DNA from 3 places in the Pseudoalteromonas sp. SWYJZ98 genome. Region 1 is predicted to be linked to each of the others. Evidence: predicted binding sites of a transcription regulator. Region 1 holds the regulator's gene; each other region holds the start of a gene.
What was found. Region 1 encodes FliA, which starts transcription of late flagellar genes. Its sites were predicted from a motif close to CTAAAGNTNNNNNNNNNNNNGCCGATA; they were not measured.

Region 1 (4,261 bases):
TGCAGCTCTAGGCGCACAAAAATATGGTGCCGATAAAGTGGCGTTAATAACCACTGATACATACAGAATTGGTGCTTATGAACAACTTGCAACGTATGGTCGTATTATTGGTTGTGGTGTTAAGCAAGTTAAAGATGCTAATGAATTAGCTGAAGTTTTATATCATTTACGAAATAAACGTCTAGTATTAATTGACACAGCAGGTATGAGCCAGCGAGATTTACGTTTAACTGAGCAATTAAACACGTTAATGCGTAACCAACGTGTAGATATTCGCAGCTACTTAGTACTTAGCGCGACAGCACAAATTAATGTATTGCAAGAAACTGTACGTCACTTTAAAAAAGTACAGTTAAGTGGCTGTATTTTCACTAAGTTAGACGAATCATTAAGTTTGGGTGAGATTATTAGTATTGCGATTCAAAATCGCCTTCCAATAGGGTATCTTACTAATGGTCAACGAGTACCAGAGGATATTCGTGTTGCAAATGCTGAGAAACTAGTTAAAAAGGCTGAGCAATTATATTTAAAAAGAACAAAAGAACAACATTCAAGGCACCAAGCAGTGGCGCCAAGCACAGTAGGGATGTATGATTAACACAGTATTAGATCAAGCAAGCGGCCTGCGCAAAATGAGTCAAAACAATAACAACGGCGTAAAAGTTATCGCTGTAACCGGTGGTAAAGGTGGAGTAGGGAAAACAAATGTTTCTCTAAATACAGCTATTGCACTTGGGCAGCAAGGTAATCGAGTATTAGTGCTGGATGCTGACTTGGGTTTAGCAAACTGTGATGTGATGCTTGGTTTACGTGTAGAGCGTAACTTGTCACATGTCTTGTCTGGTGAATGTGAGCTTGATGAAATTTTAGTTGAAGGCCCTGCAGGAATTAAAATTGTACCCGCTACATCGGGTTCGCAAAGTATGGTTGAGTTATCACCATCTGAGCATGCTGGGTTAATTCGTGCGTTTAGCGAATTGAATACCGAATTTGATATTTTAATTGTAGATACAGCTGCTGGTATTTCAGACATGGTACTGAGCTTCTCGCGTGCAGCGCAAGATGTAATGGTTGTTGTATGCGATGAGCCGACATCAATCACCGACGCTTACGCACTTATTAAAGTATTAAGTCGTGAGCACGGCGTTTATAAATTTAAAATTGTTGCCAATATGGTGCGCAGTATGCGTGAAGGCACTGAATTGTTTGCAAAGCTATCTAAAGTTACCGACCGCTTTTTAGATGTATCAATGGAGCTAGTAGCAACGGTTCCTTATGATGAAAATATGCGCAAAGCAACACGTCGTCAAAAAGTAATAGTAGAGCTCTTTCCAAATTCGCCAGCCGCTCTTGCGTTTAAAACGCTGGCAACAAAAGCAGTTAAATGGCCAATACCCAACCAACCATCTGGGCATTTAGAGTTTTTCATTGAGAAACTAGTAAACGGTTAATTATGACAACACTGGTGAATAGAGCTATGGGATATCAATCAACACAAAATTTAAATGTGATTGTTGAGAAGCATGCATCACTTGTTAAAAAAGTGGCATGTCATCTAATTGCTCGATTACCACCTAGCGTTCAACTTGATGATTTAATTCAATCAGGAATGATAGGCTTAATAGAAGCTTCGAAAAACTTTGATGCAACAAAAGGCGCAAGCTTTGAAACTTTTGCAGGTATTCGTATTCGCGGTGCTATGCTTGATGAAATGCGCCGTGGTGATTGGGCTCCTCGTTCAGTTCACCGTAAAAACAGGCAAGTTGCAGAAGCAATTACTGAGCTAGAAAGTAGTCTGAACCGCGAACCAACGGACATAGAAGTTGCTGAAAAACTTGAAATTTCGCTCAATGAGTACCATCATATTTTAGATGATGCGAATACGAGTAAAATATTAGGCATTGAAGACCTTGGTGTAGATGAGGATGTTATTACTCCTGTAGGCCAAGATTTAGCACAAGATAAACCTTTTAATAATGTTAAAAATGATAGGTTTAATGAGTCTTTGCTAAGTGCAATTAAGTCATTACCAGAGCGTGATGCAATGGTGCTTTCTTTGTACTACAACGATGAAATGAATTTAAAAGAAATAGGACATATACTCGATGTAAGTGAATCGCGTGTAAGTCAGATACATGGTCAGGCGATGATTAAGCTTAAAGCTAAAATCAATGACTGGATAAATTAGTAGTAAGTAAACAAAGGTTAATACCTCACTGGGGGATGTTTTGGATAAAAACATGAAAATTCTTGTAGTTGATGATTTTTCAACGATGAGACGCATTATAAAAAACCTGTTACGTGACTTAGGTTTCACTAACGTTCAAGAAGCTGATGATGGGTCTACAGCTTTGCCTATGTTGCAAAATCAAGTGTTTGATTTTGTAGTCACGGATTGGAATATGCCTGGAATGCAGGGTATTGATCTTTTAAGAGCAATACGTGCAGACGAGAAGTTAAAACATATCCCTGTATTAATGGTAACGGCAGAAGCTAAAAAAGAACAAATAATAGCTGCGGCGCAAGCTGGCGTGAATGGTTATATTGTTAAGCCATTTACGGCTGGAACATTAAAAACTAAATTAGAAAAAGTATTTGAACGCTTAGGCTAATGATGGGGGAGAGGCTTATGCCAGCACCAGCTGCGCCTCAAATAACGTTAGAACAAGCTCGTCAGCTCGTTGTTTTTTTAGAAAATGATGAGCAAGACAAAGCAAATCAGTTGATTTTAGAGGCTGCTTCTAAAGAGCAATCTGAATTATTTGCTGAAGTTGGAAAGTTGACTCGTCAACTGCACGAAGCCCTTAAAAGTTTTGAGCTTGATACTCGCTTAACTGATATAACGACAGATGCGATTCCAGATGCTAAAAAGCGGCTTAATTATGTTATAGAAATGACAGAAAATGCGGCTAATAAAACAATGGATGCAGTGGAAGCGAGTCTTCCTATAGCCCAACAGTTAGCGGACGAAATATCTCATATCAAACCGACATGGGATCGTTTAATGAGCCGCGAGATTGAGCTTGGTGAGTTTAAGCAACTTTGCCATAGCATCGATAAGTTTATGAACAACTCTCATCATAAGACTGATGAGCTTCAAAGCTTAATGACAAATGTACTAATGGCTCAAGACTATCAAGACTTAACAGGTCAAGTTATTCGCCGTGTTATTGAACTTGTTAGGGAAGTAGAAGAAAGTTTACTGCATCTTTTAACTGCGTTTGCTGAACAAGACGACACTAACAGCACCGCGAATAAAGTAGAACAACAAAAAATAAAAGAACCAGTTGCCACACAAACTTTAGCAGGTCCTGAAGGCCCTATCATTGATAAAGAATCGCGTAATGATGTTGTATCTGATCAAGATGAAGTTGATGATCTTTTATCAAGTTTGGGCTTCTAAGAGGAGAGTAACTGCATGTTTGAAGTCGATGAAGATATTTTACAAGACTTTCTTGTAGAGGCTGGAGAAATCCTAGAGCTTTTATCTGAACAGTTAGTTGAGCTGGAAAATAATCCAGAAGATACCGAGTTACTAAACGCTATATTTAGAGGTTTTCACACTGTAAAAGGTGGTGCAGGCTTTTTAGCTATGACAGAACTTGTTGATGCTTGTCACGGTGCTGAAAACGTATTTGATTTACTACGTCAAGGCGTGCGAACAGTCAACTCAGAGTTAATGGATGTTATTTTACAAGCACTAGACACCATTAATGAGATGTTTGCGACTATCCAAAACAGAGACAAGCCTGAACCTGCAGATCCTGAATTACTTCATACTCTTCATATCTTAGGTCTACCTCCAACAGAAGCCGAAGCCACTGAAGCCTCTTCACAAACAGGGGTTGAACAACCTCATAATGAAGTGGTGGATACACCGGTAGCTGATGATGAAGATCCGTTTGCATTTGATGAACTATTTAGCGGAGCGCCTTCGGTTAGCGATGCTGAAATAGATGAAATCACTGAAGACGAATTTGAAAGCTTACTTGATGAGCTACACGGTAAAGGACAAGGTCCTGCAGTTGAAAAACCAGTAGCAAGTAGTAGTGATTTTAGTGGTGATATTACTGATGATGAATTTGACAGCTTATTAGACGAGTTACATGGTGTTGGCAGTTTTGGTGAAGTTACGATCAAACCTGAACAAAATGATGCCAATAAAACACCTGTAGAACCAGCTACACCAGCGGCAAATACAGTTAATTCATCAGATGATGAAATTAGTGATGACGAATTTGAAGCGCTTCTTGATGAACTT
Region 2 (4,261 bases), on a different contig from region 1:
TAGCTTGCTCACCACTGTTCATATAAACAGTAGTTTAGCACAGCTATTTTAAAGGAGGGGCTTTTTTATGATTATTACCAGTTACTGTCTTATTATTTTTAATTACAATATAAATTAGCGGAAGATAACACACCACTACGGTGAGCGTATTAATTAAAGGTAAAAGCGTTTTATACATTAACGTGCTATAAGATAAATCCCAAAGGTGGCGATCAACAACGCGAAAAAGTTGTAAAATTGGTGCCATTATAACAACCAACTGACCTAACACACATTGCCATAAATAAACTTTATCTTTTATCCCAAGATAGGCAATTAAAGCCATCCAAGCTATGTCATTAAACGCCCAGACAAGATATCTATATATATAAATATCTTTATCAAACTCTTTTAAAGAATCGTATATAAGTGCACCAAATAAGAAAAATACACCTGTGACACATACAAATCGTAATGCTAAAAAATCTTTACGCAAATAGAAAACAACAATAGCTGGGATTAAAAATAAAACCCAGCTAAGTTCAAGAAATGTAATTACCTTATCAACCCATAAAGGCATTGTTATTCTTTCGTCTTATCGTCATCTCCGCCAGTACCATTTCCAGGCATATCGCTATACTTATATTTTTTATTCACGGGCATTCCATTACATATGTTAAGGAAATGTACTGTAAGCTAAAATGATGAAATTGCCAAGATGCTTAGGCAATTAAGTACCCTAAATTAAAACAAAAAGTAGTGAGATATAATACCAAGCAATAGCTTAACGTACATCAATAGGCGCTGACTCTTTTGCTTTACCTTGTAATATAGATATTTCTACTCGGCGATTCCTGCGGCGATCTTCATTTGAATCGTTTGGAACAAGTGGACGGGTATCAGCCCGACCCACTACCATCATGCGGTTTTTATCAAACCCTTGCACCGTTTGCAGCTCGCTTGCTACTGCTACAGCACGCTTTGACGATAAGTCCCAGTTGTTAATATATAACTCATTCGATACCTGAAAATCGTCGGTATGGCCAGATACAGTAATTTCGCCAGGTACATCTTTTAACAGCACACCAATACCTTGAATTATGGGTTTAAACTTAGGTTGTAAAAATGCACTACCCGAAGGAAATGAACCATTCTCTCTAATACGAATAATTATTTGCTGCCCTAAAGATTCAAGCTCAATTGCACCATCTATTATTTGCTTTTCAAGCTGCTGCGCGATTTTTTTAACGAGCTCGTTAGTTTGTTCCTGATCGGCCGCTGAAGTTGCTTGCTCTGACGATTGCTCTTGAGAAGTACTACGAGATTCGCCACCACGTTTGTCCCCGCGTTGTTCTTGTCTGCCGCCAGCTGAGCTTTCATCTCCAGCCTGAAACTCTAACATTTGTTGAGTCATTTCTACTGTTTGTTGTTGAATAGTTTCTATTGGAGTGGGTTCTGGTTTGCCTGGGGTAAACTCCATAGCAATAACAGAGGTACCTTTAGGGATATCTTTTACTTCAATTTTATTCTGCACACCAAAAGCAAACTTCATAGAGCCCGCAATTTGTTTAAACTTAAGTACATCCATTTCTGAAAACGCAAGCAAGAGTACAAAAAAGCACATTAAAAGTGACATTAAATCGGCAAACGTTCCCATCCATGCTGGTAGGCCTGGTGGTGGGCATTTGCACTCTTGATCAGACATAATTACTCCTCGGTATCTACTTTGCGTTTAGATTCAGCTAAGTAATTTTTCAAAATACCTTCGATTACTTTTGGATTTTGGCCATCTTGTATACCTAAAATAGCATCTAAAATTAAACGCTGATTCATAGCTTCTTCGTCTTTACGCAGTTCAAGTTTTACCTGAATAGGAATTGCCACAACATTGGCTAAAAACGCACCATATAAAGTTGTTAAAAGCGCTACCGCCATTGCCGGGCCAATTGCTTTTGGGTCATCCATGTTAGATAACATTGCAACTAAGCCAATTAGAGTACCAATCATTCCCATTGCTGGTGCAATATCGGCTAATGACTTAAATAAGCCTGCGCCCATTTCATGTCGAGTAGTGGTTAAAGAGATGTCTTTTTGAAGTGTGGCGCGAACAACATCTGCGTCATGGCCATCAACAAGCATGTCGACGCCTTTGCGCATAAATGGATTTGGGATTTCAGCTTCTTCGAGTGCTAAAAACCCCCCTTTACGAGCTGAATCAGCAAGTTCTACTGCTTTTTCAATAAGTTCTTCTGGCGTTTCAATTTTAAACATAAACGCTTTAGCAACAACTTTACCTATACCCAAAAACTGCGACATGGTGAAATTTGATAAAACAATGAAAAGTGAACCACCAAATACAATTACACTAGAAGGAGCATCGGCAAACATAGCCATTTCACCGCTACTACTCATAAACATAGACATGACAATTAAGCCAATTGCGCCTAGGATCCCGATTATGGTTGCTAAATCCACATTTCCTCCAGAAGTTTCATGCTTAATGGCCTTATCATAAACTTTTATTATTAACTGCTTATCGGCAACATATTGAATTGCTTAAGCCATTTTTATAAATAAACATAAAAAGCAGCCTTTAGCACTATTTTAGATCAAGTTATAAGGGCTACCTAATTATCAATTGATTTATTAAACTAACAGACCGCTATTAAGGCTTTATTAATACACTTGAAATATAATTTAACGTTATAAAGGTAAAAAACCAATATCATCCTTTGACCTAGTTTAGCATTCCCCCTAAAATTAACCCTAAATTTATTATGTAAGCTGAAATAAAGATGGCGACTAAAAAACCTGAAAACTTAAGTTTCGAACAAGCACTAGAAGAATTATCTACAATCGTTAGTGACATGGAACAAGGTGACTTATCGCTTGAGCAATCGTTAAAGCAATTTGAGCGTGGAATTGCATTAGCAAGTGCTTCATCAGGTAAATTACAGCAAGCAGAACAAAAAGTATCAATTTTGATGGGTAATGGCGAAAAGTCAGTTCTTACGAATTTTGATAATGATATGGAATAGCTGTGAGCATAAATAATTATATCGAACGTGCTCAAAAAGATGTAGTAGCGACCTTACAGCAGCATTTTAAACAGCCTCTCGATACTGAAGAAACGGTAAAGAACGCCACCCAGTATGGATTATTTAATGGCGGTAAAAGATTACGTCCATTTTTAGTTTATGCCACAGGTAAAATGCTCGGTGCAAACCAGCAAGACTTACATGTACTTGCTGCTGCAATTGAGTGTATCCATAGCTATTCGCTAGTTCATGATGATTTGCCTGCTATGGACGATGACGACTTACGCCGTGGCCGCCCTACTTGCCATATAGAATTTGGCGAGGCAAATGCAATTTTAGCTGGTGATGCCCTACAAACACTCGCCTTTGAGCTTATTGCGAATCACAAATTTACATGCTCGTCGCAAACACAAGTAAAAATGATTGCTACGCTTGCCCACGCATCAGGCCTTGAGGGCATGGTAGGCGGACAAGGTCTTGATATAGCAGCAACAGATAAAGTAATTACCGTACAAGAGCTTGAGCGAATACATAAGCTAAAAACCGGAGCTTTAATTAATTGTGCAATTACACTTGGTGCACTGTGCAGTGAAAAGGCAGATCAACAAACCTTAGAAAATTTAAGCATTTTTGGGTATGCTATAGGGCTGGCGTTTCAAGTACACGACGACATTTTAGATGTTGAAGGCGATACGGTTACTTTAGGTAAACCACAAGGCTCCGATATTGCCGCGAATAAAGCGACATATCCGGCGTTATTAGGTATGCTAGGCGCTAAAGAAAAGGCGCAAAATTTAATACAACAAGCCCATGAAGCGTTGGCAAATATAGATGCTGACACAACACTTCTTGCGTCGCTAGCAAATTACCTAATTGAGCGTGACCACTAATTTTTGCTCATACGTATTGCAATTAGCACTGACATTATTACTCAACATTAATTATTCGTAAAAGCTTTGAATGAATTAATGTTAGCGAAGGATATATATAAAACCATGACACTTGATAGTAGCAAGTATCCATTACTTAATTTGGTTGACGAGCCAGCCCAATTGCGTGACTTAGCGCAAGACAAACTCCCTGCATTTAGCAATGAGCTGCGCGATTATTTACTCAACTCAGTATCGCAAAGTAGCGGTCATCTAGCGTCTGGTTTAGGGACGGTTGAACTAACCGTTGCGCTACATTATGTTTATAACACTCCAGACGATCGCCTAGTTTGGGATGTGGGTCACCAAGCTTAT
Region 3 (4,261 bases), on a different contig from region 1:
GCGTGTCACCACAAGCACAAAGTAATTTAAGCTTTGCTTACTTAATTGGTAAGCAGCATGGTCAGGCGCAAAGTATTAGCGATCAAATTTTTAAAAGTATCCATGTTCAACGTGCACCATTAACTGAAATGAAAGACGTTAAAAAATTACTTGAAGTAAATGGTATTGATAGCGCAACATTTGATCAAGAGATTGCAAGCATGCCTGTTATTTCAGCTGAGCAAGCAATGCAAAACAAACAGAATAAATATTCAAAATTAGGCGCACTTACAGGTGTACCTACTTTTATTGTTAACGATAAATATAAAATAAACCTCAACACCATCAAAAATCAAAAAGAACTTGATGAGTTAGTAGCGTTTTTATTAGCACTATAAATTTCGGAGTATAATAATGATTAAATTAGTTAAAGCAGGTTTGCTTGCAATATTACTTCCTATGGCAGCAACAAGCTTTGCAGCAACGTATGAAGAAGGCGTGCATTACGACGTAGTTTCTGAGCGTGCAACTAAAAAGCCAGAGGTTAAAGAGTTCTTCTCATTTTACTGCCCTGCATGTAATAACATGGAAGCACTAATTGGTGAGTTTAAGCCTAAGCTTGATAAAAACGTTAAATTTAAAAAGAGCCATGTTGATTTTGTAGGTGTACGTGACCCAGAAAACCAACAGATGATGAGCCAAGCATTGGCGACAGCTGAAGTGCTTCCACAAAAAGATCAGATTATTTCTGCAATCTTTAATCATATCCATACAAAGCGCGCTAAATTTAATGAGCTTGCAGATGTAAAAGATATATTTGTAGCGCAGGGCGTTGATGGTGATAAGTTTGATAAGCTGTTTAAAAGCTTCTCGGTACGTACGCTGAGCTCTAAAATGAAACGCGATCAAGACTACTTTAAAGAAAAAGGCGCACTACGTGGCGTACCTACCTTTATTGTAAATGGTAAGTACAAATTAAACCTAGGTCGTGAGTCGGGTATTACTAAACCTGAAGACATTAGCAAATTAATAAATTACTTAGCTAACAAGTAACTTTAGCTAAAACAAAAAAAGCTCCTTAAGGAGCTTTTTTTATGGGTAACGTTTACTGAGCGTATTTATTTGCGCTGTAAGAAAACGCCCGACTCAATGTGATGCGTATAAGGGAACTGATCAAATATAGCAAAGCGCTTAACGTTATGCGTACGTGTTAAGTGATCAAGGTCACGCTCAAGGGTTTCAGGATTACACGATATATAAATTATGCTTTCGTAGTTAGCCACTAAGTCACACGTTAATTCATCCATGCCCGCGCGCGGTGGATCAACTAATATGGTTTGGCAGTCATAGCTTTTAAGGTCAATACCGTCTAAACGAGAGAAAGTACGCTCGCCATTCATTGCTTGGGTAAACTCTTCACTCGACATACGAATAATATCTAAGTTCTCTACATTATTTTTAGCAATGTTGTACTGAGCAGAGTGAACAGATGATTTTGATATTTCCGTCGCTAATACTTTATTAAAAGAACCCGCTAATGCAATTGAAAAGTTACCGTTACCGCAATACAGTTCTAGTAAATCATTTTTAAGTGGTTTACATAAATCTTGTGCCCACTCCAGCATATTAATATTTACTTTTGCATTAGGCTGAGTAAAGCTATTTTCTACTTGTTGATATATAAGCTCTTGGCCATTAACTGTTAAATGTTCAGTTACAAAGTCATCACCAAGTACTTCTTTTTGTTTGCGTGCACGGCCAATAAAATCAATTTTGTATTTACTGCTAAGCTTTTCTTTAAGTGCTTTAATTTCACTTAACCATTCATCATCCAGTGGTTTGTGATAAAGCAAGCTTACTAAAATTTCACCGCTTAGCGTTGATAGGTAATCGATTTGAAATAACTTACGGCGTAATATTTCACAAGGCTTAAGATTTTCAATCATCACCTGCATTATTTCACTTACTAGAGGCGCTGCTGGGTCAAATGTATCAACACGGATTTTTTCTTTTGTTTGTTGATCAAACATAATGTGAAACAGATCGTCACCGTCGTGCCATACTCTAAATTCAGCACGTTGGCGGTAGTTAGTTGGCTCTGAGCTAAATACTTCTAGTTGCTCCACACCAAAACGTTGAAACTGTGCACTAATACGCTGCTCTTTTTCACTTAACTGCGCTTGGTACTGTGTGGTATCTATTTTAATAACTGCCATTAACGCTACTACCTTATCTAAGATCTGTTTATCGGCGCTATTGTAGGGAGCGCTGCGTATTTGTCTAGTTTTGGCTAGCATTTATGCTGTTTTATTGAACATTGTACTTTAGTTTTTGTTGTTATAGCCGATAATAAACTACGCACGCTTAGGAGACGAATCATGAAAATAGGTAATTATGGCTTTACGCCAAACAACAACATCAATAAATTCAATAATAAAGCTGATATACAGCAACCTACAATTACGTCTCCTCAAGATAGCTATCAACAACGAGGCCGAGAGTTGGCTGCAAAGGTGCTTGGCGATAAAATGGCTGAGCAGCTTGGATTACCTATCGCAGAAAAAAAAGCAGATAAACCACTATTTGATTTTGATGAAATAGTAAAAAACGTACTCGATTTTGTAAGTAGTGCTGTAAATAAAGCAAAAGCTAACGGCGCTGATGACGAAAAGCTCAAAGATATGCTAGGCGATGCGCGCAAAGGAGTCCAAATAGGGATTGATGACGCTGTTGATGAACTCAAAGGTACTGGCGTATTTAATGATGACATGGAAGAGGGCATTAATAAGTCCAAAGAGGGAATTTACAATGGACTGGATAAGTTTGAAGAGTCGTTATTTAACCCACAACCTGCCAGCGTAAATATAAGCCAGGCTCAATATGTCAGTATGACTAGCAATGCAGAGTATAAATTCACTACCGCAGAAGGCGATGAGGTAAGTATTAGCTTTGCTGATGCATTTGAATCTCAATCGGCAAGTGGCTATCAGCAAAACAGTAATAGTGAGTCGTTTGCAAGCTCATCATCGCAATCTCGACAGGTATCATTTTCGATGTCGGTAAATGGTGACTTAAACGAGCAAGAGCAAGAAGCTATTAATGCGATGATGGAAGACTTACAAGATTTAAGTAAAACCTTTTTTGGTGGTGATTTAGATGAAGCATTTGAACAAGCGCAAGAGCTGAGTTTAGACAGCGATCAGCTGGTGGCTTTTTCTATGGATTTACGCCAAACAAAAACAATAGCAACAGTTAAAAGCTATGAAGAATATAAACCAGCACCAGAAAAACAAGTAGCAGAGGGGTTAGCCCCTTTTAATGACGACCTTAAAAATGCTTTTGAAAAAGCGGGTGAGCTTGGATTACAAAATCAGCTAGCTGGCATTCTCCAATGGTTAAATCAAGATCAGGAACAAATAGATAAGTTAGTAGATTATACAAAGTCTATGTTCGAAAACCTTAATCAGTTAAATTCAGCAGCCGACAGGCTTACTGATTTAGAAGCCACGCAAAGTTAAACTACTTTCTTTTATAAAAACCTCATGGCAAACTGCCGATCTTAAAGTAAAGTAGGAACGGTAGTTTGTCAGCGCATATAATGGTCTTTGATTCAGGTATTGGTGGAACTACTGTACTTGAACATATCAAGCAAAGTATCCCCAATGCTCAGTACAGCTATTTTATGGATAATGCATTACTACCTTATGGTGCTCAGTCCCAACAAACTATAATTAACCGATTATGTTCACTTATTCATTTCATCAAAGCCAACACGCTTAACGTCGATTTAATTGTAATAGCGTGTAACACCGCTTCTACATCTGCACTCAGCGCTGTTCGCCAAATTACGGATATTCCTATTGTAGGTGTTGTGCCAGCAATAAAGCCTGCGGCAGAATTAACACGCTCAAATCATATTGGCTTGTTAGCCACACCGGCAACGGTCGCCAGTTCATACACAAAAACATTAATTGCTGAACATGCACGTAATGTAATCGTTAACCTTTATAGCAGTGTTGAATTAGTAACGTTAGCTGAGGAATGCTTTTTTACAGGCTCTTTCGATACAAATAAATTGTATCAAGTACTTGATGAACTACATATAGATAAAACTATAGATGTACTTGTACTAGGGTGTACGCACTTTCCGATATTAGCAGGGCCGATTAGTCAGTACTTTGAAGGGAATGTAAAATTACTTGATTCAGGTGTAGCGATAGCAAATAGAGTCAACTTCCTACTTAACCAACTTAACTTATGTGTGGATAAACAAACAGACATA

Region 2: pomA (flagellar motor protein PomA) is a predicted target of FliA. The motif match lies at 2,514-2,540, and genes of this name have one in related genera.
Region 3: I6F10_RS17390 (DUF5610 domain-containing protein) is a predicted target of FliA. The motif match lies at 2,302-2,328, and genes of this name have one in related genera.

Annotation. Positions count from the first base shown of each region.
Region 1 is NZ_JADYXA010000005.1:91,490-95,750, reverse strand. Features, by position in the region: gene flhF (flagellar biosynthesis protein FlhF) at 1-598, shown strand, start outside; gene I6F10_RS05820 (MinD/ParA family ATP-binding protein) at 591-1,451, shown strand; gene I6F10_RS05815 (RNA polymerase sigma factor FliA) at 1,478-2,188, shown strand; gene cheY (chemotaxis response regulator CheY) at 2,229-2,612, shown strand; gene I6F10_RS05805 (protein phosphatase CheZ) at 2,630-3,403, shown strand; gene I6F10_RS05800 (chemotaxis protein CheA) at 3,419-4,261, shown strand, end outside.
Region 2 is NZ_JADYXA010000006.1:148,275-152,535, reverse strand. Features, by position in the region: gene I6F10_RS07000 (DNA topoisomerase III) at 1-1, opposite strand, end outside; gene I6F10_RS06995 (hypothetical protein) at 44-559, opposite strand; gene I6F10_RS06990 (flagellar motor protein MotB) at 764-1,684, opposite strand; gene pomA (flagellar motor protein PomA) at 1,687-2,454, opposite strand; gene I6F10_RS06980 (exodeoxyribonuclease VII small subunit) at 2,775-3,017, shown strand; gene ispA ((2E,6E)-farnesyl diphosphate synthase) at 3,020-3,907, shown strand; gene dxs (1-deoxy-D-xylulose-5-phosphate synthase) at 4,013-4,261, shown strand, end outside.
Region 3 is NZ_JADYXA010000044.1:21,186-25,446, forward strand. Features, by position in the region: gene I6F10_RS17375 (thiol:disulfide interchange protein DsbA/DsbL) at 1-377, shown strand, start outside; gene I6F10_RS17380 (thiol:disulfide interchange protein DsbA/DsbL) at 394-1,032, shown strand; gene trmA (tRNA (uridine(54)-C5)-methyltransferase TrmA) at 1,098-2,195, opposite strand; gene I6F10_RS17390 (DUF5610 domain-containing protein) at 2,358-3,497, shown strand; gene murI (glutamate racemase) at 3,563-4,261, shown strand, end outside.